2 regions of the Actinocorallia aurantiaca genome follow, and region 2 is predicted to be linked to the other one. Evidence: riboswitches for the same ligand, from Rfam matches in the RefSeq annotation. Region 2 holds a riboswitch; the other holds the start of a gene.
What was found. A riboswitch is a leader RNA that binds a small molecule or an ion and turns the genes downstream of it on or off. The one in region 2 is predicted to bind thiamine pyrophosphate.
Positions count from the first base shown of each region.

Region 1: it holds a riboswitch for thiamine pyrophosphate, as region 2 does, so the genes downstream of both, thiO (glycine oxidase ThiO) here and ABD327_RS01295 (purine-cytosine permease family protein) in region 2, are expected to answer to the same signal.

Region 1 is NZ_BAAATZ010000021.1:233,191-248,382, forward strand. Features, by position in the region: gene ABD327_RS25325 (lipid-transfer protein) at 1-1,171, shown strand, start outside; gene ABD327_RS25330 (HEAT repeat domain-containing protein) at 1,285-2,178, shown strand; gene ABD327_RS25335 (helix-turn-helix transcriptional regulator) at 2,117-3,115, opposite strand; gene ABD327_RS25340 (alpha/beta fold hydrolase) at 3,205-3,894, shown strand; gene ABD327_RS25345 (GNAT family N-acetyltransferase) at 3,904-4,377, shown strand; gene ABD327_RS25350 (serine/threonine-protein kinase) at 4,396-5,322, opposite strand; gene ABD327_RS25355 (hypothetical protein) at 5,436-5,603, opposite strand; gene thiE (thiamine phosphate synthase) at 5,611-6,267, opposite strand; gene ABD327_RS25365 (Rv2175c family DNA-binding protein) at 6,267-6,644, opposite strand; gene ABD327_RS25370 (NAD(P)/FAD-dependent oxidoreductase) at 6,672-7,853, opposite strand; TPP riboswitch at 7,971-8,076, shown strand; gene thiO (glycine oxidase ThiO) at 8,073-9,185, shown strand; gene thiS (sulfur carrier protein ThiS) at 9,182-9,382, shown strand; gene ABD327_RS25385 (thiazole synthase) at 9,387-10,178, shown strand; gene ABD327_RS25390 (protein kinase domain-containing protein) at 10,302-12,359, shown strand; gene ABD327_RS25395 (deoxyribonuclease IV) at 12,391-13,236, shown strand; gene ABD327_RS25400 (LytR/AlgR family response regulator transcription factor) at 13,634-14,386, opposite strand; gene ABD327_RS25405 (sulfite oxidase-like oxidoreductase) at 14,484-15,068, opposite strand.
Region 2 is NZ_BAAATZ010000002.1:108,713-123,904, forward strand. Features, by position in the region: gene mptB (polyprenol phosphomannose-dependent alpha 1,6 mannosyltransferase MptB) at 1-499, opposite strand, end outside; gene ABD327_RS01260 (glycosyltransferase family 2 protein) at 483-1,241, opposite strand; gene ABD327_RS01265 (STAS domain-containing protein) at 1,262-1,600, opposite strand; gene ABD327_RS01270 (hypothetical protein) at 1,765-2,127, shown strand; gene ABD327_RS01275 (sensor histidine kinase) at 2,097-3,248, opposite strand; gene ABD327_RS01280 (response regulator transcription factor) at 3,251-3,955, opposite strand; gene ABD327_RS01285 (ATP-binding protein) at 4,147-4,617, opposite strand; gene ABD327_RS01290 (PAS domain S-box protein) at 4,869-6,719, opposite strand; gene ABD327_RS01295 (purine-cytosine permease family protein) at 6,838-8,256, opposite strand; TPP riboswitch at 8,252-8,369, opposite strand; gene ABD327_RS01300 (rhodanese-like domain-containing protein) at 8,407-8,742, opposite strand; gene ABD327_RS01305 (SSI family serine proteinase inhibitor) at 8,934-9,257, shown strand; gene ABD327_RS01310 (SGNH/GDSL hydrolase family protein) at 9,795-10,649, shown strand; gene ABD327_RS01315 (TetR/AcrR family transcriptional regulator) at 10,668-11,297, opposite strand; gene ABD327_RS01320 (ABC transporter ATP-binding protein) at 11,372-12,223, opposite strand; gene ABD327_RS01325 (FecCD family ABC transporter permease) at 12,220-13,257, opposite strand; gene ABD327_RS01330 (FecCD family ABC transporter permease) at 13,254-14,282, opposite strand; gene ABD327_RS01335 (ABC transporter substrate-binding protein) at 14,279-15,192, opposite strand, start outside.

The sequences.
Region 1 (15,192 bases), on a different contig from region 2:
GGTCGGGGTCGGGATGACCAAGTTCGAGAAGCCGGGGTCGCGGGACTGGGAGTACCCGGACATGGCGAAGGAGGCCGTGGGCAAGGCGCTGGCGGACGCCGGCGTCGCCTACGAGAAGGTCGAGCAGGCCTATGCCGGGTCGATGTTCGGGTCGATGGGACAGCGCGCCCTCTACGAGACCGGCATGACGGGCATTCCGGTGATGACGGTCGCCAACGCCTGTGCGACGGGTTCGTCCGCGCTGTACCTGGCGCGCAACGCCATCCGGGGCGGCCTGGCCGACTGCACGCTGGCCCTCGGCATGGAGAAGATGCAGAAGGGCTCGCTCGGCGGGGGCATGGAGGGCTCGAAGGTCACCATCATCGACCACCACCTCAACTCCATGGTCGCGGGGCGCGGCTGGGAGGCGGCGGCGCCGATGCCGCAGATGTTCGGCAACGCCGGGCGCGAGCACATGGAGAAGTACGGCTCCACGGCCGAGCACTTCGCGTGGATCGGGTGGAAGAACCACAAGCACTCCGTCAACAACCCGTACGCCCAGTTCCAGGACGAGTACACCCTGGACGAGGTGCGGAACGCGCCGATGATCTTCGACCCGCTGACGAAGCTGCAGTGCTCCCCGACCTCCGACGGCGCGGCCGCCGCGCTCGTGGTCAGTGAGCGGTTCGTGGACGAGCACGACCTGTGGGACCAGGCGATCGAGATCGCCGGCCAGTACATCTCCACCGACACCCCCGACAGCTTCGAGGGCAACTCCTCCATCAACATCGTCGGTTACGGCTGCTCCGAGCGGGCCGCCAAGCGCGCGATGGACGAGGCCGAGGTGTCCATCGACGACGTCGACGTGATCGAGCTGCACGACTGCTTCAGCGCCAACGAGCTCATCACCTACGAGGCGCTGGGCATGGCCGAGGTCGGCGAGGGCCACAAGCTGATCGACGCGCAGGCCACCACCTACGGCGGCAAGTGGGTCGTCAACCCGTCGGGCGGCCTGATCTCCAAGGGCCACCCGCTGGGCGCCACCGGCATCGCCCAGTGCGCCGAGCTGACCTGGCAGCTGCGCGGCCAGGCCGACGCCCGCCAGGTCGAGGGCGCCAGTGTCGCGCTCCAGCACAACATCGGCCTCGGCAGCGCCTGCGCCGTCGCGGTCTACAAGAAGCCCGTGCGCTGATCCTCCTCCCGTGCCGTCCGTCTCTTTTCCGGGCGGCACGGGAACCTTTCCCGAAGGCCGCGTGTCTTACGAGTCGTTCCCCCGCCACCGGATCATGAGAGAAAAGGTGAGCCGTGGACGCCTTCCCCACGCCGTCGAAGAGCCCTTACCCGCAGCAGCCTTCGCCCGCGCTGATCTTCGCCTGGCAGAGCGAAGACCCGCAGCAGGTCGAGGCGGCGCTCTCCGCCCTGGAGGCGGAACGTCCCGGTCCCGGCGACGAGCCGGGCCTGCGCGCCATGATGCCCCGCTGGCGGGACGAGCCGGGCGTCCTGCTGCGCCTGTTGGAGGTGTACGGGTTCGTCGCGTCCGTCGAGGCGGCTCCCGAGCTCTTCGCCCTCCTCCGCCACCCCCATCCCGAGGTGGTCGTCACCGCCGCGGGGGTCCTCGACGACATCGGCGACGCCCGCCTGAGCGAACGGGCGCTGGAGGAGTTCCTCCGGCTGATCGACCACCCCGATCCGGAGGTCGGCCCGTCCGTCGTCCACCTCATCTCCGCGATCGACGACTGGGAGGGGCACAATCCCGTCTCCCCCGCGCGGCTGACGGAGACCCTGTGCCGATTGGCGGAGCACCCCGCCCTCCGGGTCCGCGCCGTCACGGCCGACGTGCTGTGGCGGTGGTCCTACGAGCCGGAGAGGGTCAACGCCCTGATGGCCCGGCTGATGTACGCGCCCGAGCCGGAGGTCTGCTCGCCTGCGCTCGCCCGTGTCGGCGCGACCGGCGACTCCGCGGCCCTCGACCGCCTCCTGACGCTCCTGGCGGAGCCCGACCCCCACCCCGACCTCGTCCTGGCGGCGGGCCGGATGGGCTCCGGCAGCGGTTCCCGCCAGATGAAGCGCACCCTGCGCAAGGCGTTGAAGAGGCTGCGTTCTGCGGGCTGGACCGAGCGCGAGCCGGAGCGCCGGGTCAACCGGATGAAGAACATGCTGTCCCTCCTGAGCTCCAATCCCCTGTCCGGCTGGCTTTGACGCTCTCCAGCAGCGTCGCCGCCAGCCTCCGCACGGCGTCGTCGAGTTCCGGGGGCTCCCGGACGGTGAACCGCCCGCCGAGGCCGGCCAGCATCGCGGCCATGCCGTCCAGGGAATCCGCGCGGGTGCTCAGGAGCGTCCCGTCGGAGGTCTCGGAGAGGGTTCCCACCGACGGCGGGATGCGTTTTCTGAGCTCTTCGAGGGGCGTGTGCACGACCACCTCGACCCGGTGCGCGTAGGGCACGTTCGCGAGTGAGCGCGTGACGTGCTGGACGGGGTCGGCGTCGGAGGGGATCTCGTAGGTCGCCGTTCCGGGGGTCATGGTGAGCACCCTGTCCACGCGGAACGTGCGCGTCTCGGACGAGTGGTGGTCGTGGCCCGTCACGTACCAGCGTCCGGAGTGGAAGACGAGGCCGTAGGCGTCGAGTTCCCGTTCGGACTCCGCGCCCTGGTGGGAGCGGTACCGCAGCGTCACGCGCCGCCGTGCCCGTACGGCGGCTGCCAGGCCGAGCACCTTGTCGGAGTCCGGGATGACGGCCTGCCGTTCGGCGAGGGTGAACCCGAGGGTCTCCCGCAGTGCCTCCACTCTCTCCCCCAGCGCGGCGGGAAGCACCCTCCGCACCTTGGCCAGCGCCGCTTCCGCCGCCGTCGCGGCCAGGCCGAGGCGCCGCGCGGCGAGCAGTCCCAGGACGGCGGCCGTGGCCTCGTCGTCGGTGAGCATCAGCGGGGGCAGCTTGTAGCCGGGCATCAGCCGGTAGCCGCCGTACCTGCCGCGTTCCGCGACGACCGGGATACCGAGGTCGTCGAGCCGCCGGGCGTACCGCCGGACGGTCCTCTCGTCGACGCCGAGCCGTTCGGCCAGTTCGGCCCCGCCCAGCCGGTGGTGGGCCTGGAGCAGTTCCAGCATGGCGAGCACCCGCGTGGTCGGGTGTGACAAGGGGCACATCTCCTTACCGGACAGGTTCTGTCCGGTAATCATTCTAGCCTTCAGGCATCCGAACGACAGATCAACGAGAGGTGCCGAAAATGGCGACTTACGTGCTGGTTCCCGGTTTCTGGCTCGGCGCCTGGGTGTGGGACGAGGTCGCGGACGTCCTGCGCTCGCAGGGCCACGAGGTCCTCCCCGTCACCCTCACCGGCCTGGCCGAGCGTGCCGCCGAGGCCTCCCCCAAGGTGGACGTGGACACCCACGCCCAGGACATCCTGGACGTCATCGGCGACCGGCGGGACGTCGTGCTCGTCGGCCACAGCGGCGCGTCCCTGCCGGTCACCGCGGTGGCCGACCGCATACCGGAGCGGCTGGCCAGGGTCGTCTACGTCGACACCGCGCCTCTCCCGTCCGGCATGGCGCAGATCGACTTCCAGGAGCCGGAGGAGCAGGCCGCCGTCCGGGCCGCGGTGGGCGACGGGTTCACCATCCCGGTTCCGGACTTCGCGGACGCCGGCTTCACCGAGGAGCAGCGCCGGCACGTCCTCGCGCACGCCACTCCCGAGCCGTTCGGCGCGGCCACCCAGCCCCTGGTCAGGCCGAGTGAGCGCGCGGCGACGCCCAAGACGATGATCTGCTGCACCATCCCCCTGGCCGCCGTCCGCTCCATGATCGGGACGGCGCCGGCCTTCGCGGAGCTGGAGGGGCCGGAGTGGACCTTCCGGGAGCTGCCCACGGGGCACTGGCCGATGGTGACTCTCCCTGCGGAACTCGCTTCCATGTGCTAAATCTGAATGGTGTTCACTATCAGGCCGACGAACAGATCCGAACTGTCCGTGGCGGTCTCCCTGGAGGAGCACCGGGAGGCCGCCGACAGCGCCGCCTGGAGCGGGTCCGGGCGCGCCTGGCACCAGCAGGTCTTCGAGGAGCCCACGCAGGAGCACCTCGTCGGGGAGACCCGGGGCGGCATCGTGGGATTCGCGGTCCTGTCCGGGATCGGCTCCCCCGGGATCGAGCTGAACCGGATCGTCCTGTCCCACCAGTGGCGGGGCGACGGGATCGCCCGCATGTTCCTGCGCGAGCTGATCGCCCGCGCCTACGGCCGGCACGCGGCCCGGCAGGTCTGGCTGAACGTCCGGTCGACGGACGAGGACTCCCTCGCGTTCTACTCCAGCGAGGGGTTCGTCCTCGACGGCAGCCGGCCGTCCATCCGCTTCTCCCCCGACGGCAGCACCGCGACCCTGACCGTCATGACGCACCAGCGGCCGTGATCCCGGCGGCCCGTGCGGTCAGCCGAGGAGCAGTCCCACGGCGAAGCCGAGGACCATCACCACGCCCAGGGCGATGATCATGTTCGACCGGTAGCGGGGCACCTTCCTGCGCGCCTTGCCCGCCGGGGGCACGGCCTCCGCCCGCAGGAAGCGGGCGATCTCCGCGGCGGTCGGGCGCGCCTCGGGCTCCTTGTCCAGGCAGCGCGCCACCAGGCCGCGCAGGCTGCCGCGCAGCGCGCCCAGGTCGGGTTCCCGGTCGGTGATGCGGCGCATGATGGCGGCGTTGGTGCCGCCGCCGAAGGGCGCCCGCCCGGTGGCCGCGTAGACCATGGTCGCGCCCCAGGAGAAGACGTCGGACTTCGGCCCCACCGGCAGGTCCTCGATCTGCTCGGGGGACATGTAGGCGGGGGTGCCGACGGGGTGGGAGGTGACCGGGGTGTCGCCGTCCAGCAGCCGGGCCACCCCGAAGTCGATCACTTTGGCGCCGCGCGGCCCGAGCACCACGTTGCCGGGCTTGAAGTCCCGGTGCACGACCTCGGCCTTGTGGATCGCGGTGAGCGCGACGGCGGTGCGCAGCGCCACCTTGCGCAGTTCGGCGCCGCGCAGCGGGCCGTCGGAGGCCACGGCCTCCTGGAGGGTGCGGCCCCGGACGAACTCGCTGACGATGTAGGGGCGGTCCCCGGTGACGCGGGCGTCGAGGATGCGGGCGACCTGGGGCGCCTGGATCCGGCGGGCGGCGGCGGCCTCCTTGGTGAAGCGGCCCCTGGCCCTGGGTCCGGCCGACGAGCCGCCCTTGAGCAGTTTCACCGTGACCACGGCGCCCTCGCGGTCGCGGGCGAGGTACACCACGCCCTGGCCGCCTTCGCCGAGACGTCCGGTCAGGGTGTAGCCGCCCACCCGGCGTGGGTCGCCGGGACGTAGGGGGGCGTCATGCTTGGTCTGCACCTGCTCGGGCTCCGGACAGAGGAGATAAGGCGAAATGCATGAATATCATCATTCCGCCCACCCTTACAGGAGTTTCGCGCTTCTCCCGTCCGAGGGCCCCGGACAGAGGGGGATCACCAGTGCGGAGGCACGTCCTCGCGCAGCCTGTCGTCGTTGCCCGAGTCCTCCCGCCAGTCCCCCCAGCCCGAATCCTGCTCGTCGGACGTTTGGTCGGGCAGCAGCGGCCGGTCCGGGGCCGGACGCCCCGGACGGCGCTCCTCATCGGATGGCTTGGGTTTCATCCCCCCATTATCGCAGCCGGTCTGCGAGCTCCCGCGCTGCCTTCCCCGGGTCGGGCGCCTCGGTCAGGGCTCTGACCACCACCACCCGGCTCGCCCCGGCGGCCAGCACCTGGTCGAGGTTGCCCGCGTCGATCCCGCCGATGGCGAACCAGGGCCGGGTGGCCCCCACCGCGGAGGAGACCGGCTCCAGGCCCGCCGCCGGACGGCCCGGCTTGGTCGCCGTGGGCCACACCGGACCCACCGCGAAGTAGTCCACGCCCGGCTCCTCGGCGGCCGCGGCGGCCTGCTCCACCGAATGGGTGGAGCGGCCGATGAGGATGTCCTCGCCGACGATGTGCCGCGCCACCCCGACCGGGAGGTCCCCCTGGCCCAGATGCAGCACGTCGGCCTTCACCGCGAACGCCACGTCCGCCCGGTCGTTTACCGCCAGCAGCGCCCCGTGCCGCTCGCAGGCCTCCCGGAACACGCCCAGAAGCTCGATCTCGCGCCGCGCCTCCAGCCCCTTCTCCCGGAGCTGGACGATGTCCACCCCGCCGGCCAGGACGGCGTCCAGGAACTCCGGCAGGTCCCCGCGCCCGGACCGGGAGTCCGTGCACAGGTAGAGGCGGGAGTCGGCCAGGCGGCGGCGCAGCGCCACCGCCCGGTCGCTCGTCAGCAGCGACATCAGAAGGCCAGGGCCTGGGCCCGGCGTCGGATCTCGGTGCCCCGGTTCTCGCGGAGCGCCTGGACCGGGGTGCCGGGCAGCGTGTCGTCGGCGGTGAACAGCCAGCGCAGCGCGGCCGCGTCGTCGAAATTGGCGTCCGACAGCAGGGTCAGGGTGCCGGGCAGCCCCTTGATCACCTGCCCGTCGGCCAAGAAGGCCGCGGGAACCTGCGGGCCCCCTCCGGACCGGCGGTAGACGGCCAGCAGCTTGCCCTCCTTCACCCACTGCTTCACCCTGCTCGCGGGCAGTCCCGCGGCTTCTCCCGCTTCAGCGAAAGTGAACCATTCGCCCACTAGGGAGTCGAGTTCCGGATCGATGTCAACGTGCGTCTTCGTCACGTTTCCGTGTTTACCATCTCCCGGGGACTACGAAACAGCCAGAACGGCGTTCCGGACGGGAACCGAGGGGTCCGCGAGCTTCTCCGCGTCCACCGGGGTGCCCGCCGCCAGGAGCCTGCGGGCCTGCATCAGGTCGCGGGGCGTGGCCACGGTCAGGACGGCCCGCAGGAGGTCCCCGTCGAGCCAGAAGACGGCCCAGGACCGGTCGGCGGCCGGGTCTCCCCGGAAGACCATCCGCTCGGCGCCCGGGTGGTGGCCCACGTACTGCACCATGCGCCCGAACTGCTCGGACCAGAAGTACGGCGGATCGTCGTAGACGGCCTCCTCGCCCAGCAGCGACGCCACCGCGACGTCAGGGGCGTTCAGCGCCGCGTCCCAGTGCTCCACCCGCAGCCGGCGCCCGTACCTGTTCGACCACCAGGCCGCGCAGTCGCCGACCGCGACGATCTCCGGGCGGGCGGTGCGCAGCGAGGCGTCCACCACCAGGCCGTTCTCGACCTCCAGGCCGCTCACCCAGCCCAGCGAGGGCCGCACCCCGATGCCGACGACGACCGCCTCGGCCGGCAGGAACTCGCCGTCCACCAGCGCGACGCCGCCCTCCTCGATCGAGGCGACCTTGACCCCGCAGCGCAGCCGGACCCCGGCCTCGGCGTACCAGGGGGCGGTCAGCGCGCCCAGCTCCGGGCCGAGGGCGTTGGCCAGCGGGGCGGGCGCGGCCTCCAGCACGGTGACCTCGCAGCCCAGCTTCGCCGCCGTCGTGGCGACCTCCGCGCCGATCCAGCCCGCGCCGACGATCACCACGCGGGCCCCGGGGACCAGCTTCTCCCGCAGTGCCAGCGAGTCGTCGATGGTCCTGATCACGTGCTGGTGGCCGGGTCCCGGCAGCCGGATGGTCTCGGCGCCGGTGGCGATCACCAGCCCGTCGTAGGGCAGGTCGCCCGCGGTGGTCTCCAGGACGCGGTCCTCCACGCGCAGCCCGGTCGCCCGGTGCCCGAGCAGCAGCTCGCAGTCCAGCGAGTCCCAGGAGGCGTCGACCGTGGTGTCCTCGCGCTCTCCCACCAGGACGGCCTTCGACAGCGGCGGCCGGTCGTAGGGCCGGTGCGGCTCCTCGCCGACCAGCGTGAGCCTTCCGGCGTAGCCCTTGGCCCGCAGCGCCTCCACGGCGCGCACACCCGCCAGGCCACCGCCGACCACGATGACGCGTTCCATTCTGATCCTCCGAGATCCCGGTTCTCCCTGGCAGGACACCCTAACTTCCGGTTCGTCACCGCCGGGCACAGGATGCCCGGATATCCGATCAGTACTGCTCAGGGCATACGCTGGCCCCGTACGGAGCGCGGGAGCCCGGTACGGGCTGAGAGGGGAGCGAGTCTCCCGACCGCCAGAACCTGATCCGGATCATGCCGGCGAAGGGAGCGACCCTTGATCGTGGTCATCGGCGCCGGGGCGATCGGCCTGGCCGTCGCCTGGCGGGCGTCCCAGCGCGGGCTGCCGGTCACCCTGGTGGACCCCGAACCCGGAGGCGGCGCCAGCCACGTGGCCGCCGGGATGCTGACCCCCGTCGGCGAACTGCAGTACGGCGAGGAGGACCACCTCAGGCTCGGCCTCGACTCCCGCGACCGCTACCCGGAGTTCGCGGCGGAGCTGGCCGACCTCACCGGGATCGACATCGGCTACCGGCGCGAGGGCAACCTGTCCGTCGCCTACGACGGCGACGATCTGGCCTTCCTCCGGGACCAGCACGACTTCCAGGCTTCGCTGGGGCTGCGCACCGAGCTCCTCACCGGCCGGGAGTGCCGCCGGCTCGAACCCATGCTCGCGCCGTCCGTGCGGGGCGGCATCCTCGCCCCCGACGACGGCTCCGTCGACCCCCGAAAGCTGCTGCGCGCCCTGCTCGCGGCCTGCGAGGGCCTCCCCATCGTCCGCGAGCGGGCCCGCGAGCTCGTCGTCGAGGGCGGCCGGGTGCGCGGAGTGCGGCTCGAGAGCGGCGAGGTCCTGGCCGCCGAGCGCGTCGTCCTGGCGGCCGGGAGCTGGTCCCGGGAGCTGGCGGACCTGCCCGTCCGGCCGGTGAAGGGCCAGATCCTGCGGCTGCACAGCCCGTACCCCTTCCTCACCCGGGCCACCCGGGGCCTGGTCCGAGGCTTCTCGATGTACCTCGTGCCGCGCCCCGACGGCGAGCTGGTCGTCGGGGCGACCCAGGAGGAGCTCGGCTTCGACTCCCGGGTCACCGCGGGCGGCCTGTGGGAGCTGCTGCGCGACGCCCGCACGCTCTTCCCCGGCATCACCGAGCTGGAGTTCAAGGAGGTCAAGGCCTCCTTCCGGCCCGGATCCCCCGACAACGCGCCGATCCTCGGCCCGGCCGGCCCCGAGGGCCTGCTGGCGGCCACCGGGCACTTCCGCAACGGAATCCTGCTCACCCCCCTCACCGCCGACGCGATCGCGGACCTGCTGGACGGACGGGAGCCCCCCGAGGCCGTCCGGCCGTTCGGCCCCGGCCGCTTCGCGCCCGCAGAGGCCGCTTCCCCCGGAGATGACAGATGAGAGTGACGATCAACGGACAGGCACAGGACCTCCCCGACGGCTCGACCGTCGCGGCGGTCGTGGCACGGGTCACCGACGCCGGACGGGGCGTCGCGGTGGCGTTGAACGAAGAGGTGGTCCCGCGCGCCGACTGGGCCGCCACCCCCGTCGAGGACGCCGACCGGGTGGAGATCCTCACCGCGGTCCAGGGAGGCTGAAGAAGTGAACAAGACCGACGTCGCCGACCCCCTGGTCATCGCGGGGCGCGAGTTCGGGTCCCGGCTCATCATGGGCACGGGCGGAGCGCCCAGCATGCACGTCCTGGAGGAGGCCCTGGTCGCCTCCGGCACCGAGCTGACCACGGTCGCCATGCGCCGGGTCGACCCCTCGGCGCAGGGCTCGGTGCTGGAGCTGCTGGAGCGGCACGGCATCGGCGTGCTGCCCAACACCGCGGGCTGCTTCACCTCGGGCGAGGCGGTCCTCACCGCCCGGCTGGCCCGCGAGGCGCTGGGCACCGAGTGGGTGAAGCTGGAGGTCGTCGCCGACGAGCACACCCTGCTGCCCGACCCCGTCGAGCTGCTGGACGCCGCCGAGCGCCTGGTCGCCGAGGGCTTCGTCGTCCTGCCTTACACCAACGACGACCCGGTGCTGGCCCAGCGGCTGGAGCAGGCGGGCTGCGCGGCCGTCATGCCGCTCGGCGCGCCCATCGGCTCGGGCCTGGGCGTGCGCAACCCCCACAACATCGAGCTGATCGTGGAGCGGGCGGGCGTGCCGGTGGTCCTGGACGCCGGCATCGGCACGGCCAGCGACGCGGCGCTGGCGATGGAGCTGGGCTGCGACGCCGTCCTGCTCGCCACCGCCGTCACCCGCGCCCACCGCCCCTCGCTGATGGCGACCGCGATGCGCCGGGCGGTCGAGGGGGGACGCGCGGCGCGGCTGGCCGGGCGCATCCCTCGGCGGCGCCTGGCGCGGGCGTCCTCCCCCTTCGAGGGCCTGGCCGGGACGGACGCCTGACCCGGCCTGATCTGCGGTGACCGGCCCGTGAGCCTTTCCGGTGGAAGATCACGGTTTGAAACGGCCGCAAGGTAGTCCCGCAGAGCGATGGGGAGTAGTCCGTTTCGCCCTTAGACTGCCCGGGTGGACGCGACAGCCGTAGACCCTCTCGTCGGGCAGGTACTCGACGAGCGCTACCGCGTGGAGTCGAAGGTCGCCCGCGGCGGCATGGCCACCGTCTACGTGGGCCGGGACCTCAGACTGAACCGCACCATCGCCCTCAAGGTGATGCATCCCCACCTGGCGCAGGACGAGCAGTTCGTCCGCCGGTTCATGGGCGAGGCCAAGTCCGCGGCCGCCCTCTCCCACCCGAACGTGGTGGCGGTCTACGACCAGGGCACCGACGGCGCGCACACGTACCTCACCATGGAGTACCTGCCCGGCCGCACCCTGCGCGACCTGCTGGACGAGCGCGGCCGGCTGCCCGTCGGCGACGCCCTGGACATCATGGCCCCGATCCTGGCGGCCCTGGGCGCCGCGCACCGGGGCGGCCTGATCCACCGCGACATCAAGCCCGAGAACGTGCTGCTGAGCAACGACGGCCAGGTCAAGGTCGCCGACTTCGGCCTGGCCCGCGCCGAGACCGACAGCAAGCAGACCAAGACCGGAATGATCATCGGCACGGTCGCCTACATGGCGCCCGAGCAGGTGATCACCGGCCAGTCCGACACCCGCACCGACGTGTACTCGGCGGGCATCCTGCTGTTCGAGCTGCTCACCGGGCGCCAGCCGCACGTCGGCGACACCCCGCTCGCGGTGGCCTGGCGGCACGTCAACGAGCAGATCCCGCTGCCCTCCCAGCTGGTGCCCGGCATCCCCCCGCGCATCGACGCGCTGGTGATCTCGGCGACGAGCAAGGACCCGGCGGGCCGCCCGGCCGACGCCGACCACTTCTACGCGCTGCTGACGAACCCCTCCGTGGAGATCCCGTCCGCCCCGGCGGCCGCGGCCCCGCCCGAGAACGCCACCTCCGTGCTCTCCGTGCCGGGAATGGCGGGATCTGGCGGCTCCCTGCCCGGCGGTTCGCTTCCCGGCGGTTCGCTGCCTCAGGGCATGCCGCCCGGCGGCCCCCCGGGCAACCACACCACCGTCATGCCGGGCAACCACACGGCCGTGATGCCCGGCGGCCACACGACCGTGATGCCGCTCGGCATGACGCCCGACGGCCCGCCGCAGGAACAGGTCATGCTGTTCGACCGGATCCTGCACTTCCTCACCGGGAAGTTCGTGCTGGTGACCCTGGGCGTCATCGCGTCCATGGTGATCGGCTGGGCGACCTGGTACCAGGTCTCCGGCAAGTACGACCACGTGCCGAAGATCATCGGGATCAGCCAGGCCGACGCCGTGGCCAAACTGCGGGCCGACGGCATCGCCTACACGATCTCCGACACCCGGGAGTACTCCGAGACCGCCCGTAAAGGCACCGTCGCCAAGGTCGACCCCGGGGTGGGCAGCAAGGTCCAGCCCGGCGAGCCGGTCACGCTGTCACTCTCCAAGGGCCTCACCCCCCGCAAGATCCCGGACGTGACTGGGCAGAGTGCCGAGCAGGCCCGCGAGACGCTCAAGGAGTTCGTGTCGCTGACCGAGGAGAAGAAGCCGGGGGCGGCCGCCGAGGGCACGGCCCTGGGCACCAACCCCAAGGCCGGCACCCAGCTGGCCCGGGACGAGTCGCTCGTCCTGCTCATCAGCAGCGGCCTGGCGATGCCCGACCTGTCCGGCAAGAACAAGGACGACGCCTACGCCCAGCTCGAGAATCTCAAGGGCCAGTTGAACGGCAACCTGCCCGTCAACGAGGAGGCGGTGAAGGACCCCGCCAAGGAGGACAACGTCGTCGTGTGGCAGAACCCCCCGGCGGGCACCCTGCTCAAGCCGGGCGACGCCGTCACCCTGGGCGTCAACAAGAAGGACGACTGCTTCCTCTCGGCCATCAACCCGTTCTGCGACAAGGGCCCCGACGAGCACGGCAACGTCAAGGTGCCCCTGGTCTTCGGCCGCACCATCGACGACGCCGTCAAGCACCTGCAGGAGCACGGCCTCCAGGCCAACGTGCAGCACAAACTGAACACCGGCCGGATCGTCGACCAGGACCCCGACAACGGCCAGCGCGTCCCCCAGGGCTCCACCGTCACCATCTGGGACTGATGTCGGCACGGGCCACTACCCTTGCCCCATCATGAGCACGCAGCCAAGCCCCATCGGGGCACACGTACCGGTGGCCGGAGGGCTCGGCACCGGAGGACTGAAGTACGCGGCGGAGATCGGGGCCGAGGCCCTCCAGGTCTTCGTCAGCAACCCCCGCGGCTGGGCGCAGAGCGCCAGCAAGCCCGAGGAGGACGCCCTGCTGCGGGAGTCGGAGCTGCCCGTCTACGTGCACGCCTCCTACCTGGTGAACTTCGGCTCGCCCAACCCCGAGACCCTGGAGAAGTCCATCTCCTCGGTCGAGCACGCGATGGAGCGGGCCGCCGCGATCGGCGCGCTGGGCGTGGTGGTGCACACCGGCTCGGCGGTCACCCAGCCGGTGGAGGCGGCGATGGCCCAGATCCACGAGCGGCTGCTGCCGCTGCTGGAGTCGCTGCCCGAGGACGCGCCCGGCCTGCTGCTGGAGCCGATGGCGGGGCAGGGCGCGATGCTGTGCGCCACCGTCGACCAGCTCGGCCCCTACTTCGAGGCGCTGGAGCACCACCCGCTGCTCGGGGTCTGCCTGGACACCTGCCACGCCTTCGCCGCGGGCCACGACCTGACCGCGGAGAAGGGCGTGGCCGACACCCTGGACGCGCTGGTCGAGACCGTCGGCGAGGACAGGCTGAAGCTGATCCACGCCAACGACTCCAAGGACGTGTGCGGCTCCCGCAAGGACCGGCACGAGAACATCGGCAAGGGCCACATAGGCGAGCGGCCGTTCGCCGAGCTGCTGGGGCATCCCGCGGTGGCCGGGGTGCCGTTCATCATCGAGACGCCGGGCCGCTCCGCCGAGCCGCACAAGGCCGACATCGACGTGCTGAAGCTGCTGCGGGGCTGAGAGAGGGCCCCCGCGGCCGGGCTCGTCGCCCGGTCCCGCGAGGGCCCCGAAAAACGCTCAGGCGCCGAGACGGACAACCCCCCGACTGTCCGCTCGACGCCTGAGCCATCACCACCGGATCCCACCCCCCCGGTACGGGATCCGGCAGCTGTGACCCTCCCGTCCCGAGAGCTAAAGCCCCGGGCCTTTGGAGGACCTCCAGAATCGTCTTGCTGAAGAGAACAATAGGCACCGGAAGGCTCCGTGAGCAGATCCCGGCAACCCCCTCGCGACCAACGGTCTGTAGTCAGCGATGTACGTAGAGTAGCCGCTGGATGAACGGTCGATTCCGCAAGACGAACGGCTCAGGCAGGGTGGTGAGCCGTCCCACCGGCCCCGGGGTTCACGCCCGTCCGGCTCAGCGGGGAGCCGACTTGAAACCGCGCACCAGCAGATCCCGCACCTGACGGGTGTGCCGGCGGCTCACCGGAAGCACCGAGCCCCCCACCCGGACCGAGGCGCGGCCCGAGTCGAACCGCAGTTCCTCGATGTGCGCGGACGCCACGAGCGTGCTGCGGTGGATCCGGATGAACCCCGCCCCCTCCCAGCGCCGGGCCAGGGCCGTCAGCGGGATGCGGACCAGGTACCCCGTCCCGTCGCCGACCGTGTGCAGGCGGACGTAGTCGCCCTGCGCCTCCACGTGCGTGACCGCCGAGCGGCTGACCATGCGGGTCCTGCCGCCGAGCTCCACCGGGATCACCTCGTCCGGCGCGGGGGCCGCCTCGGCAACGCGCCGCACCGCCCGCTCCACCCGCCGGACGGCCTCGGCCAGCCGCTCGGGCCGCACCGGCTTCAGCAGGTAGTCCACGGCGCCGAGGTCGAAGGCCGTGACGGCGCCGTCCTCGTACGCGGTCACGAAGACCACGACGGGCGGCGCGGCGAACCCCGACAGCAGGCGGGTGAAGTCGAGCCCGTCCAGGCCGGGCATGCGCACGTCCAGGAAGACCGCGTCCAGCCGGTCGTCGCCGGAGACCATGCGGCTCAGCCCGCTCAGCGCCTCCGTCGGATCGGCGGCCCTGGCCACCCGTTCGACCCGGGGGTCGGCGCGCAGCAGGCGGACCAGTTCGTCGAGGGCGGGCGGTTCGTCGTCGACTGCGAGGACACGAAGCATGAGAGGACCTTCCCGCTCTCACGCTGCGCGTGCAATCGCTTTCACCAGGTGACTATGTTTTGATCACCCGGGAGGCCGCTCCCGGCGCGCCGCGCCCTCATTCCTCCTGGTAGGAGTACCGCTGCTCGAGCCAGGGGTCGGCGGTGTTGTGGTAGCCGCGCTCCTCCCAGAAGCCGCGGCGGTCGTCGACGAGGTACTCGATGCCCCGGGCCCACTTCACGCTCTTCCAGCCGTACAGGTGCGAGACGACCGCCCGGACGGGGAAGCCGTGGTCGGCGGTGAGCGGCTCGCCGTTGTGGTGGGTGGCGAAGACCGTCCCGCCCTCGGCCAGGTCCTCCAGCCGGATGTTGGCGCTGTAGCCGTACTCGGCCCAGAGCATGACGTGGGTGACGTCCGGGTGGGGGGGCGCCAGCTCCAGCAGGGTGCTCCCGGTCACGCCCTCCCAGAGGTTGTCGGGGATCGTGAACTTGGTGACGCAGTGGAAATCGGCGACGACCCGGGTGCTGGGGAGCTTCTGGAACCCGTCCCAGTCCCAGCGGGCCTCCACTCCGTCGGCGGTGGGTCCGAAGACCCTGAAGTCCCATTTCTCCGGACGGAATCTCGGAACCGGCCCGTAGTGCAGCACCGGAAATCCCCGGGGCACGTACTGCCCCGGCGGCAAGGGTTTCTCTGGAGGGGTCATGTTCCCGCCCATCCTGCCATCCTTCGGACCCGGCCAGGATTCCAGCCCCCGATGTACGAAGTCCGCACGAGCATGCCCTACTCTGTTTCTCGTGCGTAGCGTCGTTTACTTCTTTTGGTATGGC
Region 2 (15,192 bases):
CGGCCCGGCCGTAGGGGCTGCCCACCAGGTCGCTCGCCGTCGTCACGTACGGGTCGAGGCCGGAGACGACCATGTGCCCGTAGGCCGCGTAGTTCAGGTGGTCGCTGGAGCCGACCGGCGGGGTCAGGGAGAACGCGGCGGCCAGCAGGACGCCGGCGGCCAGCAGCCGGCCCGGCCTGGGCGACCAGCCGCGCGAGACCGCGCGGAAGCACAGGGCCAGGCCCAGCCCGGCCAGCAGGATCCCCGCCACCAGCAGCCCCAGCACCGGGCCGGGAGGCGGATCCACGTGAAACGTCCACGGGGCGCCGGAACCGCCCAGCGGCGGCTGCACCAGCGAGGGGCCCAGCAGGGACAGCGAGAGGAAGGACGCCAGGCTCAGCCCGAGGCAGGCCAGGCCGGGAAGCCCCCCGGACGGGTCGAGATCGGAGCCTCCTGCGGTACCCGAGCCGGACGGCGGTCCGTCGAGAGCGGGAGAGGCCTGCTCAGAGGGCACGCGCACGGAACCGGCCGAGCCGGTCGCGTACCGCCGGGTCGCGCGTGGCCAGGGCCCTGGCGACGTCCCGGAACTGCCTGGCCCGGTGCAGCTGCGCGTTCAGGTCGGTCCCGGTGGCGCGGTGCGAGAGCGGCACCTCGACCTCCTTCAGCCGGAACCCCTGGCGCAGCAGGTCGATGGTGAGCGCCGTCTCCACGCCGAAGCCGGCGGCGAGCGGCCGGGCCGCCTCGAACGCGGCCCGGGTCAGGCAGCGCTGCCCGTTCAGCGGCTGGGTGGCGGTCCAGCCGGTGGCGCGGCGGATCCCGTCGCGTGACAATCGCACCACGAACCCGTGGCCGCCGAGCTTCACCAGCGAGGAGAAGACGGCGATCGTCATGTCCGCCTCGCCCTTCAGGACGGGCTCGACCAGCGGAGCCGCGTCCTGCGCCGTCTCCGCCAGGTCGGCGTCCAGGAAGAGCAGGTGGCGGGAGGGCACCCCGTCATGGGTGTCCAGCAGGCGCACCGCCTCGGCGCCGGTCTCCATGGCCGCGGCCTTGCCCCGGTTGCGGGCGTGCCGGACCACCCTGGCCCCGGCCCGTTCGGCGAGTTCGGCGGTGGCGTCGGCCGAGCCGTCGTCCACCACCATCACCAGGTCGGCTCCGGGCAGCTTCAGCGCGGCCTGGACGGTGGCGGAGATCCGTCGCGCCTCGTCCTTGGCCGGGATGATCACCGCTATGCCGGCGGTGCCGGGCGGGGTCTTTTCGGGCATGTCTGCGATGGTAGTGGCCCTCAGGTCGCGTCGAGAGCCGGAACCGCATCATGCACGGTGAACACCGTGTCGAGTCCGGTGACCTGCAGGATCCTGCGGACGGCCGGGCGCGGCGCCGCGAGTTCGAACGTTCCACCCCGTTCCTTGACGCGTTTCATGCCGGACAGCAGCACGTTCATGCCAGTCGAATCACAGAACTCCACTCCCGACAGGTCGACGACCACCCGGTCGACGTCCTGCTCGGTGAGCGCGGCGGCAAGAGCCTGCTGCAGTCCGGGCGCGGTGTACAGGTCCAGCTCACCGACAGCGGTGATGACTATGTGACCTGCCTGAGATGCAGTCGAGACCTGAAGCTCCATGACCGGCACACTATCCGCCAAGTCCGCCGGGGGCCAGAGAACGCCTCCCAACCCTTGGTGATTCATCTGTTCTGCCGGTAATCACCGAGTACAGCGCAGGTAACGACACGGCCCGACCTGGTGATTACTGCCCCATGAACCGGCGATTTTGGCAAGCTGAACGGGTGAGGATTTCGCCTGACCGGCAACGTTCCCGGATACGTGAGCGCCTGGAGACGATCCACGCCCGATCGGAGAAATCCACGTCCTGGCGTACCGGCGCCAGATTCCTGCTGCAGCTCGTCAACCGCGACGGGCTCGTACCCGTCAGGACCCGTCTCACCCGGGAGGACCTGCTCTTCCTCTCCGAGGCCCGTGAGGACGTCGCCGCCCTGTCCCAGATGGGGCTGCGCGTCCTGGCCCTGCACCGGCCGCGCCAGGGCGGCGGCCTGTCCAGCGACCCCCACACCCCGCTCCGCCGCTGCCACACCTGCATGACCAGCTGGCCGTGCGCCACCTACCGGGCGCTCAGCGAGCCCCTCGGCTGAGGCGGCACGGCCGGCGGCAGCTCGACGGTGAACCGGCAGCCCGGACCGGTGTTGGCGACGACGATCTCCCCGTCGTGCGCCTCGACGATGCCCCTGGCGATCGCCAGCCCCAGGCCGGCGCCGCCCTCGCCGGGCGTGCGGGCGCTCTCGCCGCGGAAGGCGACGTCGAAGACACGCGGCAGGTCCTCGGAGGGGATGCCTCCGCAGCCGTCGGCGACGGACACCAGCACCCGGCCGTCCCCGGCCTCGCCGAGGATCTCGACGGACCCGTCCGACGGGGTGTGGCGGATCGCGTTGACCACCAGGTTGCGCAGCGCGCGGCCCAGCTCGGCGGTGTCCACCTCCAAAGGGAGGCCGCGTGCCGCCGCGCCGCGGACGTGGACGCCCTTGGCGCGGGCCAGGGGCTCCGCCCCCGCGACCACCTCGGCGACGAGGTCGTCCAGGCCCACGCGCTGACGGGACAGCCGGAGCGTCCCCGAGTGGATCCGGGAGAGCTCGAAGAGGTCGTCCACCATCTCGGTGAGCCGGTCCACCTCGGCCCGGATCCTCCCGTGGTAGCGGTGGACGGTCTCCGTGTCGACGACGACCTCGTCTTCGAGCGCCTCGGCCATCGCCCGCAGTCCCGCCAGCGGCGTACGCAGGTCGTGGCTGACCCAGGCGACGAGCTCACGCCTGCCCGCCTCCAACGCCTTCTCTCTGTCGTGGGCGTCGGCCAGACGGCCGTAGGCGGCCTCCAGTTCCCTGGAGAGTTCGGCCAGTTCGGCGGGCAGAGCCTGCTTCGGAGCGGTGAAGGACTCCGCACGGACCGCTGCGACGAGTGCCCGGTTGGCGAGGGTGAGCCTGCGCCCGAGCAGTACCGCGACGCCGAAGCCGACGAGCCCGGCGACGGACACCACCGTCAGCGCGACGTCGCGGTCGTGGGAGGAGATGAACATCCGCAGTGTGATGGCGATGATTCCCGCGACGATGGCGCAGACCGTCGCCACCGCGACGACCGCGAACTGCACGGACATCGGCCGCGCGCGCACCAGGCGCAGCACGGCCAGCCCGAGGCCGCCGACGGCGAGCGCGCTCACGGCGGACGTGGCGATGACGTCGAGGAGCGCTTCGAAGGGCAGCATCGTCAACTCGCCGCGTCTCCATACCGGTAGCCGACTCCCCACACCGTCTGGATGCGTGCGGGATTCGTCGGATCGACTTCTATCTTCTCGCGGAGGCGGCGAACGTGGACGGTGACCGTAGAGGAGTCGCCGAACGTCCACCCCCAGACGTGTTCCAGGAGTTGTTCGCGGGTGAACGCCTGGCGCGGGTGGCGCAGAAGGAAGGCCAGGAGATCGAACTCCCGGGCGGTGAGGGCGAGCGTCCCGCCCCGCAGGGAGGCCTCGTACGCGCCGATGTCCACGACGAGGCCGTCGTCGCGCAGCACGCCCTGGTCCGAGGGGGTGAGACCGCCGCCCTGTGCGCGGCGCAGGACGGAGCGGACGCGCAGGGCGAGTTCCCTCGGGCTGAAGGGCTTGACCACATAGTCGTCCGCGCCGAGTTCCAGCCCGGTGAGCCGGTCCGCCTCCTCGCCGAGCGCGGTCAGCATGACGACGGGTACGGGGGAGTGCTCACGCAGCCGTCGACAGACTTCCAGCCCGTCCATGCCGGGGAGCATCAGGTCCAGGACGACGAGGTCGGGCGGGGCGCTCAGCGCCCGGTCCAGGGCCTTCTGCCCGTCAGGGACGCATTCGACCTCGTGGCCGTCGCGAAGAAGGTACCTCGTCACCACTTCGGACACCGTGGGGTCGTCGTCGACGACCAGGATGCGGCCGGTCACCTCGCTCATGGTCCCTTACCGTAAGTGCGGCGAAGGCTCCCGGAAGGAGGAGGGGCGAGGACGTCACCACCATGTAAGACCTGGTGGGCCGAGGGCCCCGCGCGAGGCGCGCCGTCGTTCCCGAGCAGCGGGGCGAACCCGTTTGGACGCCCGGAGTGCTACCGACGGGGGCACGACAGCACCCCGAGCTAAGGAGGACCCTAGCGTGTGACTTGGCGAAGATTTTGCACCGGGGCCCCCGTTTCGGCGCCCCGGTCCTCCGAGTTCTCGAAGGCGTAGCGGGACGGGGCGTGCAGGTGGGCCCAGACGGTGCTGCCCTGGTCGTCTCGGCGGACGCCCCAGGACTGGGAGAGGATCTCGACGATGCCCAGTCCGCGTCCGCCCAGCGAGGAGAGGGCGGGCTCCCCCTTGCGCGGCTCGGTCGCGGCGCCGCCGTCGGTCACCGCCAGCTCGACGGTGTCCCCGACCCTGATCCACGAGATCTTGATGCCGCCCTCGTCGCCCGGAAGCGGGCGGGCGTGCCGCAGCGCGTTGCTCAGCAGCTCGCTCAGGATCACGGCGGCGTCGTCCACCACTCCCTCCGAGACTCCCCAGGACAACAGATCGTTGTTGAGGCTCCGGCGAGCCAGCGAAACGCTGGAGGGTGCGTGCGGAAGATAGACGATGCTCATCGTCGTCACCTCCTCCGCATCCCCTTGCGCAGCTCTTGCGTCTTCGGTACGACCGAAATGCCCAGTTGGTGAAGCCCGGAAACCCGGGCGAAACACATGTTTCCTCGACGAGCGAGAGACCGACCAGGATGTCACGGCCAACCACCCCCGTATGTTGGCGCGAAGCGGTCAAACTACTAGTAATCCGTCCGTCAGGCGACGTCCGGGGTTGTGCACTTCAAGCCATTTCCAGCTATCGACCCGGTTACTCGTCACACGCACGTTTCGTCCGTCACATTCGCGAGCGGAAGGGCCAGCCTCAGCCGGGCCCCGCCCCCCTCGCGGGAATGCGCGCTGATCTCCCCTCCCTGGGCCGTGACCAGGCGTTTCACGATGTAGAGACCCAGCCCGACACCCCCGAACCTGCGGCGGTCCCCCGCCTCGCCCTGGACGAAGCGATCAAAAATTCGTTCATGGTCGCCTTCCGCGATGCCCACGCCCTCGTCGTCCACGGTCACCACCAGACCCCCGTCCCCCAGCGCGGCCTCCACCGTGATCCGGCCGCCCGAGGGCGAGTACTTGCAGGCGTTCTCCACCAGCTGGCCCACGATGATGTCGGTGGCCATGGGATCCCCCAGCGCCCGGGGCAGCCCCTCGGGGACCCGCACGTCCAGGCGGTGCAGCTCCGACAGCGGCTCGAACGCCGGGACGACCCGCCGCAGCAGACCGCCGAGGTCGAACGGCTCGCGGACCACCGGCAGCTCCTCGGCCCCCGCCCGGGAACCCAGCAGCAGCTGCTCCACCAGCCGGCCCAGCGCCCTGGCCCGGTCCGCGATGGTGCCGACCGCCTTGCGCCGCTCGGAGTCCGGCAGCTCCGCCCAGCGGTTGACCAGGGTGTCGGCGAAGCCCTGCACCACGGTGATCGGAGTGCGCAGCTCGTGGCTGGTCGTGGCCAGGAAGAGGTCCTTGGACTCCTCCAGCTCCTTGGCCGCGGTGACGTCGCGGAAGTCCACCACCAGCTCGCCGGTCTCGGGGATCTCCGCGCACAGGATCTCCAGCCAGGTGCCGTTGCCGAGCGGCAGGGTGACCTCGCCGTCGGGGTCGTAGTCGAACGGCGGCGCCTCGCCCAGCACCTCCTCCGGCGCCATCCCGGTGATCCGCGTGGCCGCCGGGTTCCACTGGCGGACCCTGCCGCCGGGGTCCAGCACCGCGATGCCGTCGGCGCTCGCGTCGATCACCGCACGCTCGTGCGCCCGCTGCCGGACGACCTCCTGGTAGGCCATGGCGTTGCCGACCGCGACGCCCGCGTGCCCGGCCAGCAGCTCCAGCAGCTCCAGCTCGGTGTGGCCGGCCGAGCGGCCCGTGAACAGCGCGTAGAGCCCGCCGTAGGGGCGGTCGCCCAGGAAGGCCAGGCCCAGCGCGATCATCCGCAGGCCCGGCAGCACCCGCCAGATCAGCGCGTCCACCCGGGGGCCGGTGGCCAGCAGGACCGTCCGGCCCGTCTCCATCAGCTCCTCCACCAGGCTGGATCTCAGATCCACCGAGCTGCCGACGACGTCCCCCGGCAGGCCGCGCGCCGACACCAGCCGCAGCCGGTCGTCCTCGATCCGCACGAAGGCCGCGGCGTCCGCGCCGGTGAGCTCCAGCACCGCGGCCGTGATCCGGTCCAGCACCCTGTCCAGGTCGTGCTGGGCGTTCAGGTCGCCGAGGATGTCGTTGAGCCGCCGCACCAGGCGCGCCTTCTCCGCCGTCGCGTGCTGGTCGGCCTCGGTGACCCGGTGGTAGACGCTGACCCACCCGAGCAGCGACCCGTCGTCGTCCCGCAGCGCGCTGGTGTCGATCCGGACGTCGACCGGCCTGCGCTCCCGGGTGAGCCGCCGCGTGCCGATCGAGATCTGCGGCCCCTCCCGCACCCGCTCCAGCACCGCGTGGTACTCGGCCTTCAGCTCGTCCGGGACCATCGGCACCACCCGTCCGAGCACCTCCTCGGCGGTCCACCCGAAGAGCCGCTCCGCGGCCGGGTTCCAGGCCGTCACGCACAGCGCCTCGTCGACGGCCACGATCGGATCGGCCGCGCACCGGATGACCGCGCGTGCCATCGATTCGGAGACGTCCAGAGGCACACCGCAATGCTGCCACCATTCGCTCTCCCCCACCCGCCACTGCCCGGATTGCGTATGTCCGCGCCGCCGCGTCCCCGGGTCCCGACCGTCCGCCACGGCCGGGACCCGGACACACCGGTCAGGATTTCGGCGGCACCGGCTCGGAACGGTCGAGGCGGCCGATGAGGAGGGCGGCGAGGGCGGCGGTCAGGAAGGACAGGAGGGAGGCGCTCATCCAGGGTTGGGGGGTGAAGTGGAGGAGGGTCTGGACGTCGGTCCAGAAGGCGCTCCACCAGGAGACCGTGCCCGGGTTGATCAGCTGGTAGACGGCGAAGCCGACCAGCCAGGCGCCGATCATGCCCCAGCGGGACGGGGCGTCGGAGCCGGTGTTCCAGACCCCGCGGGCCCGCAGGAAGAAGTCCGCGGCCAGGACGCCGAGCATCGGCACGAAGACCGAGCCGATCAGGCTGAGGAAGCCCGCGTAGTTGCCCATGTTCAGCATCAGGGCCAGCACGGTGATGAGGGCGCCGAGGCCGATGCTGAGGACCCGGCGGTCGACGCGCGGCAGCAGGTTCTGGATGGACAGCGCGGTCGAGTAGACGTTGGCGAACGACTGGTCGGCCTCGCGGAGTACGAACACGAAGAAGAACACCGCGCCGAGCGTCACCGTGAGGAACGGCTGGTAGACGCCCCCGCCGTCGATGGCGAGCGCCAGGGCGAACAGGCCGAGGACGTAGGCGATGATCTGGGTGAGCGCGTACGCGCCGCTCGCCGCGCCGAAGGCCGCCTTCTCGCTGCGGGAGTGGCGGGTGTAGTCGGCGGCCAGTGGCACCCAGGAGATCGAGACGGCCAGGGCGGCGTCGGTCGCGATCCAGAACATGCTCCAGTCGGTGCCGAACGGCGCGCCGCCCGAGGGACCGGGGTTGGCCGTCAGGTCGGGCAGGCCCTCGCGGAAGAACTGGATGTAGAACCAGACGAGCGAGATCATCACCGCGACGGTCACGAACCTGCGCAGCAGCCGGACCGAGCCCAGCGGCCAGATCGTCAGGACGGTCGTCAGCGCCCCGGCGACCAGGACGAACAGCCATCGGGGGCCGCCGCCGAACAGCTCCCTGGCCGCCTCCGAGATCACGATCAGCTCGAACGTTCCCCAACCGATGAGCTGGGCGATGTTCAGGACCGTCGGCACGTACGACAGCCGGGCGCCGAACAGGCCGCGCAGCAGCACCATCGCGGGACGCCCCGTACGGGCGCCCGGAACCGCCGCCAGGCCGAGCATGAGCCCGCCCAGGAGCGTTCCGACGATCATCGCGACGATCCCCGCCGCGATCGACAGCCGGAGCGTCCCGTCGAGGTCGGGGGCGAGCACCGTGTAGGCGCCGGAGAAGGCGAACAGGCTGACGCCGAGGTTGGCCCAGAAGGCGCTCTGGTCCCAGAAGGACAGCACCCTGGGCGCGGGTTCGTCGAGTGTCAGCGGGGCTTCGTGGGGGTCGGGGCTCCCGGGGGCCACGGGCCCCCGGGAGGAGTCGTCGCCGTTTTCGAGCGTGACAGAAGGCATGCCTGAAGCACTCTCCCTACGCCGGCATTACCCGGACAGGTTCATGCGGTCGGCGACACGCTGGGGTCGCCCTCTCAGCCCGGCCCTGAGCCCGAGCTCCCGCGGTGGGTGTAGATCCTCCGCATAGTACTCACACGGAGTGAATCGGATCTAGGCCACGTAAGGGTCTCCGCTCTCCTCCGCGACCATCGGCCTGCCATGATGGACCCATGCCATCATCCCGCCGTCCACGTTGGAGGCCTGCCAGCCGGCGTTGTTGAGGGCCATCGTGACCTGCGCGGAGCGCCCGCCGACCCGGCAGATCACGTAGACCTCGCGGTCCTGAGGGATCTCGCCGGCCCGGTCGCGCAGCTGACTCATCGGAATGTGCACCGCACCGGGCGCGTGCCCGGCCGTCCACTCCTCGGGTTCACGGACATCCAGCAGATATGCGTCCGACGGCACCGCCGCGGCGTCGACGGAGGGTACGTTGTCCCCGAAACTCATCACAACTCCCATGGAACCTTGTTGACCACGACCACGTCGACCCGCGCGTGAGGTGCCTTTTGTCCAGATCGGTGGCCACGGCCCTCCTTCTGACCACGGCGACCCTGGTCGCAGCCAGCGCTTGTGGCACTGAAAAGGCCGAAAGCGGGGACTCTACCGTTCCCACCTCGGCTTCCGCCCCCGCGGCCCGGGTGACCGAACTCATCGTCACCCTGAAGAAGTCGCCCACCTCCAAGGCGCAGACCTGGAAGCTGACCTGCGACCCGCCCGGGGGCGACCACCCCGAGCCGAAGAAGGCCTGCGCCCAGCTCGCCAAGCAGGGGGAGAAGGCCTTCGAGCCCATCCCGTCCGACGCCGTGTGCACCGAGATCTACGGCGGCCCCGAGCAGGGTTCCATCGAAGGCACCTGGCGCGGCACCCGCATCCAGGCCACCTACCAGCGTAAGGACGGGTGCGGCCTGGACCGCTGGTCCAAGGTCAGCGAGCTCTTCGGCGAACTGCCCCGCGTGCGCTGAACCGCCTTCCCCACAGGCCGTCCACAGGTTTTCCCCAGTTGTCCACAGCCCTGTGGACGCCTGTGGACAAAGCCTGTGGATAACTCAAGGTGAGGTCGGAAATCCGGTCCCACGGACCGTCAAAACACATCAAATCCCGACATACCTCCTAGAGGTTTTCCCCCGGGGTTATCCACAGGGCTTGTGGATAACTTTCCCCAGGGGGCTTCGCCATGCCCGGATTCCACCGGCCTTCCCGCTGCCCCCGTCCATGTCCGGCGGTGCTCACGGACCGCCGTCATCACCCCTCGAGGAAGGCCTCCGCCGACGGCGCCCGTCGCCCTCGGAGACGGCTGCGGCGCTTTCCGTCGCCGTCCGAACTCCTGTGAACGGTGTGACTTGAGTCTACGAAAGCGGCAGGAATTACATTCCTTGCCATTCACCAGGATGCTTAACCAAACCGATTCATAAGTGATTTCTTCCTTTTCTGCCGCTACAGAGGGACGCGGGCCGATACTGCGGTGATCCGACCCCCGGAAGAAGTCCAGAGGCCCTCCCATGCGCTTCCGCCGCTCCCCGCTCCCAGTACGCGCCGCGCTCACCTTCCTCGGGGCGGGCATGCTGCTCGCCTGCGGGCTTGCGACCCCCGCGAACGCCGAGCCCCAGCCGCTCTACTACGTCTCCCTGGGGGACTCGCTGGCCACCGGTTACCAGCCCGGAACGGGTGACACCACGGACGGATATCCGGACCAGTTGCTTCCGTCGCTCGCCCAGCGGACGCCGGGGCTCGAATTGGTGAAGTTCGGCTGCCGAGGCGAGACGTCCAAGACCTTCGTACAGGGAGGCAAATGCTCCTACGAGAAGGGCTCGCAGCTGAAACAGGCCGTTGAATTCCTCCGGGAGCATCGCGGACAGGTGCGTTACGTGACGCTGGACATCGGCGGCAACGACATCAACCAGTGCGTCAAAGGCAGCTCGATCGGCTACCAGTGCGTCGTGGACAACGTGGGGGTCGTCGCCGGGAACCTGTGGAAGATCATCACGGAGATCAAGAAGGCCGGGGGAACCGGCGTCAGCTACACCGGGATGAACTACTACAACCCGATCCTCGCCTCCTGGCTGTCGGGAGAATCCGGCCGACGGACGGCGCGGCTCTCCTCCCACCTGGTGAGCAGCGCCAACGGGCTGGAGTCGACGCTCTACCTGCTCGCCGGCTACCGCGTCGCGGACGTCGCCAAGGCGTTCTCCTCCACCGACTTCGAGAACCGCACGAGCCTCCCCGTGATCGGGAGCGTGCCGGTCGGCGTGGCGCGGATCTGCCAGTGGACGTACATGTGCGAGCGACGGGACATCCATCCCAACGCCGAGGGCCACCGGCGGATCGCGGAGGTCTTCGCGGCGACGATCCGCTGAGCCTGGAGAAGACCCCGGTCAGCAGCGCGGATCGCCGTGCATGACCAGGGACGCCGCGTACTCCACCACGGCGTCCAGGTCCTCGCCGAGCGTTCCGGAGAGCCACTGGTGGGCGAGTTCCACCATCGCCCCGGTGAACATCGCGGCGCTCACCCTCGCCTGGCGGGAGCCGAGCTCCGGACGGACCTGGGTGCTCTGCTGCAGCGCGGCGTCCATCAGCGCGGTCTGGGTGGCCTGGCGCCGCGCGGCCAGCACCGGGTTCGCCCTTCCCTCGGTGAACAGCACCCGGCCCCTCCGCGGGTCGGCCGAGCTGAACTCGAGCACGCCGTGGATCCCCGCCCTGAGCCCGGCGGCCGGGTCGCCGCCCTGCCCGGCCGCCTCCGCGGCCAGCAGCCGTTCGGCCAGCTCCGCCGCCACCTGGTCGTACACGGCGCCGAGCAGCTCGTCGGTGCCGGCGAAGTTCTCGTAGAAGTAGCGGGCGTGCAGACGGGCCGACCGGCACACGGCGCGCACGGACACCGCGGCCTCGCCCTCGGTGCCGAACAGCTCGAACGCCGCCTCCACCAGGAGGGCGCGCCGCTCGCTCCTGCGGTCGGCCAGGGAGACACCCGCCCACCGGGTGGCCGAGGAACCCCGCTCGCTCGCCATCCCCTCACCCTAATCCACGGCGTTCCGGCCGCACCTGTGGCCGAGGAGGCGGAAATCCGGACACGGAACAGGACCTAGTCGGCCGGCGTTGCGGCCGGTCCCTTCACGGGGTCCACGGAGTCGCGGTTCACGGCAGGTCGCCAGGGGGCACCGGGGACGACCAGGGGATCCCCGGTCACCGGGTCGGGGACGACGACCGAGGCGAGGCCGAAGACCTCGCGGACGAGGTCGGCGGTGACGATGTCGCGGGGGGCTCCCTGGGCGATCACGCGGCCGGCCTTCATGGCGACCAGGTGGTCGGCGTAGCGGGCGGCCTGGTTGAGGTCGTGCAGGACGGCGACGACGGTGCGGGCGCGTTCGAGGTTGAGCCGCCGGACCAGGTCCAGGACTTCGACCTGGTGGGCGATGTCGAGATAGGTGGTCGGCTCGTCGAGCAGGAGGAGATCGGTGTCCTGGGCCAGGGCCATGGCGATCCAGACCCGCTGGCGCTGGCCGCCGGACAGCTCGTCGACCGGCCGCTCGGCGAGCTCGGCGACGTCCGTGCGCTCCATCGCCTCGGTGACGGCCCGTTCGTCGTCCCCCGACCACTGCTGCCACCACTTCTGGTGCGGCTGCCGCCCGCGCGCGACCAGGTCCGCGACGGTGATCCCCTCAGGTGGCGTCGGCGTCTGCGGCAGCAGCCCGATCGTGCGGGCGATCTGTTTGGTCGGGATGCGGGAGAGCTCGACGCCGTCCAGGAGGACCGCGCCGCGGCGGGGTTTGAGCAGTCGTCCGAGGGCGCGCAGCAGGGTGGACTTGCCGCAGGCGTTGGGGCCGACGACGACCGTCACCTTTCCCTGCGGTATCTCCAGGTCGAGTCCGTCGACGACGGTACGGCTCTCGTACGACAGGGTGAGGTCCCTGGCCGTCAGGCGATTACCGGTCATGTCCTGCCTCCTGAACGGCTTCGGACGATCAGCCACAACAGATACGGGGCGCCCACCGCGGCGGTGAGCACGCCGACCGGAAGTTCGATCGGCGAGAACAGCCTGCGGGCCAGCAGGTCCGCGAGGATGACGATGAGCGCGCCCATGAGCGCCGAGCAAAGCAGGGGGATCTGGGCGCCGCGGGTCATGCGGCGGACGATCTGCGGGGCGAGCAGGGCCACGAAGTCGACCGGGCCCGCGGTGGCGGTCGCCACGGACGCGAGGACGACGCCGAGCGCGACGAGGCCGAGACGGACGCGGCCGAGACGGACGCCCAAGGCGGTCGCGGTGTCGTCGTCGAGTGACATGTCGCGTTGCGCGCGTGCCGCCCACAGCAGCGGCACGATGAGCAGCAGCAGGACCGCCGCGAGGGGCGCAGCCTGGTCGTAGCCGCGGCCGTTGAGCGATCCGGTGAGCCAGACCTTGGCCTGCTCGGCGACGAGGAAGTCGCCTTTGGTCAGGAACAGCTGGGTCAGGGACGACATCGCCGCCGAGAACCCGATGCCGATCAGCACGAAGTGCGTGGCCCGCAGTCCGTTCCGCCAGGCGAAGACATAGACCAGGAGGGCGGCCGTGATGCCGCCGCCGAGCGAAACCAGCGGCAGCGCGGCGTAAGAGGTGATTCCGAAGGTGAACGCGGCGACCGTCGCCGCCCCCGCGCCGTGGGACACGCCGATGATGTCGGGACTGGCTAGCGGGTTCCGCGCCACCGTCTGGATCAGGGCCCCGGCCAGGCCGAAGGCGGCGCCGACCAGCAGGCCGACGACCAGACGCGGCAGCCGCAGCGTGCCCACCACGAGTTCGTCGGGGCTCGGCCGTCCGAGCAGCACGCGCACGACCTCCACCGGGGAGACGAAGGACTCCCCGACGCACAGGGACGCGACCACGGCCGCCCCCAGCGCGGCGGCCAGCGCGAGCGCCGCGACGGCGGACCGGCGGTGTACCAGGAAGGCGGCCCGTCCCATCGTGACGGCGGTGTACCCGGCGGGCTTCATGCCGCGGCCACCGCCTTCCGCCGGACGATGGCTACTAGGAAGGGCACGCCCAGCAGCGCGGTCATGACGCCCACCGGCACCTCCGAGGGCGGGAAGAGGACGCGGCCGACGACGTCCGGGACGAGGATCAGCACGGGCCCCAGCAGCGCGGCCATGGGCAGCAGCCAGCGGTGGGCGGTGCCGACCAGAGCGCGCGCCATGTGGGGGACGGCCAGGCCGGCGAAGACGATGGGCCCGGCGGCGGCGACGGCGACACCGGTCAGGACGGTGGCGCCCAGAGCGCCCAGAATCCGCATCAGCGCGACGTTGTGGCCGAGTCCCTTGGCGGCGTCGTCGCCCAGGGCCAGCGCGTCCAGGCTGCGTGCCATCACGGCCACCAGCAGCAGCCCGACGAGCAGGAACGGCCAGATCTGCGCGGCGACCTCGGGTCCGCGGCCGCTGATCGAACCGACCTGCCAGAAACGGAACTCGTCCAGCACCCGCCCGTTGGTGATCATGATGCCCGAGACCAGCGCGGCGAGAAGGGCGTTCATCGCCGCGCCGGCCAGTGCCAGCTTGACGGGAGTCGCGCCGCCGCGGCCGCTGCCGGCGAAGAGGTAGACGGCCACGGCCGCGACGGCGGCTCCGGCGAAGGCGAACCCCACGTACCCGGTCAGCGTGTGCACCCCGGCGAAGGCGATCGAGCAGACGACGCCGAGCGACGCCCCCTGGCTGATCCCCAGGATTCCCGGCTCGGCGATGGGATTGCGGGTGATGCCCTGCATCACCGCGCCGGCCAGGGCCAGGGCGATTCCGACCATGAGGCCGATGACCGTGCGCGGCACGCGCAGCGACCGCACGACGTAGGCGTCGTCGGTGGCGCCGCCGTGCAGCAGGGCGTCCATCGCCTCGGCGGGTCCGATCGAGCGACTGCCGATCATGAGGCTGAGCAGCATGGCGAGCAGCAGCAGGAGTGCTCCCGCCAGCAGCAGGCCGATGCGGCGCCCGGTCCGCCGGACCGGGCGCCGTGTCGTCTTCTCGGTCACTCCGCGGCCGAGAGGTCCTTCTGGATCTCGTCCAGGATCATGCCCGCACCGGTGTAGCCGATGCCGAGCATCCACAGGGTGTCGTCGACCTTGAAGACCTTGCCGTTCCGCACCGCGTCGAGCTTCTTCCACAGCGGCCCGGTGGTGATGCCGGTCTCCTTGGCGGTCTCCGGGGCGCCGTAGGTGGAGTAGAAGATGACGTCCGCGTTGGCCTTGTCGACCTGCTCGGGGCTGATGTCGAGCGAGAAGCCCGTGGTGTCCTGGTTGGCGGGCCGCCCGACGCCCAGGTCCGCGAAGATCGAGCCGACGAAGGTGTCGTTGAGGTAGAGGCGGGTGTCGGCGCCCTCGATGAAGCGCACGAAGCCGACCTTGGTCTCCTTGGCCTTCTCGGCGCCGCCGAGGGCCTCGGCGACCTCCCCGACGCGGGACTCGTAACCGGAGACGATCTGCTTCGCCTCGTCCTTCTTGCCCAGGGCGTCGGCGTGCAGCTCGAAGTTCTCGCGCCACGCGGGACCGGTGGTCTCGGTGAAGACGGTCGGCGCGATGGCGGTCAGCGCCGTGTAGTTCTTCTCGTCGCGGACCTTGCTGCTCAGGATCAGGTCCGGCTTCAGGGCGGCGATCGCCTCGAGGTTCGGCTGGCCGATGAGCCCCACCTCCTTGACGCCCGCCAGCTTGTCCTGGGGCAGGTAGGAGGAGAGCGGCGCGTCGGCGAAGGCCGCCGTGGCGCCGACCGGGGTGACGCCCAGCGTGACGGCCGAGTCCAGCGCGTCGGTGTCCAGCACGACGACGCGCTGGGGGCTTCCGGGGACCTGCACCTCACCCATGGCCGTGGTCACCGTGTGCTTCGCGCCGGCCGACGACGAGGACTCCTTCGCGTCGTCGCCGGAGGAGCCGCAGGCGGTGGTGACGG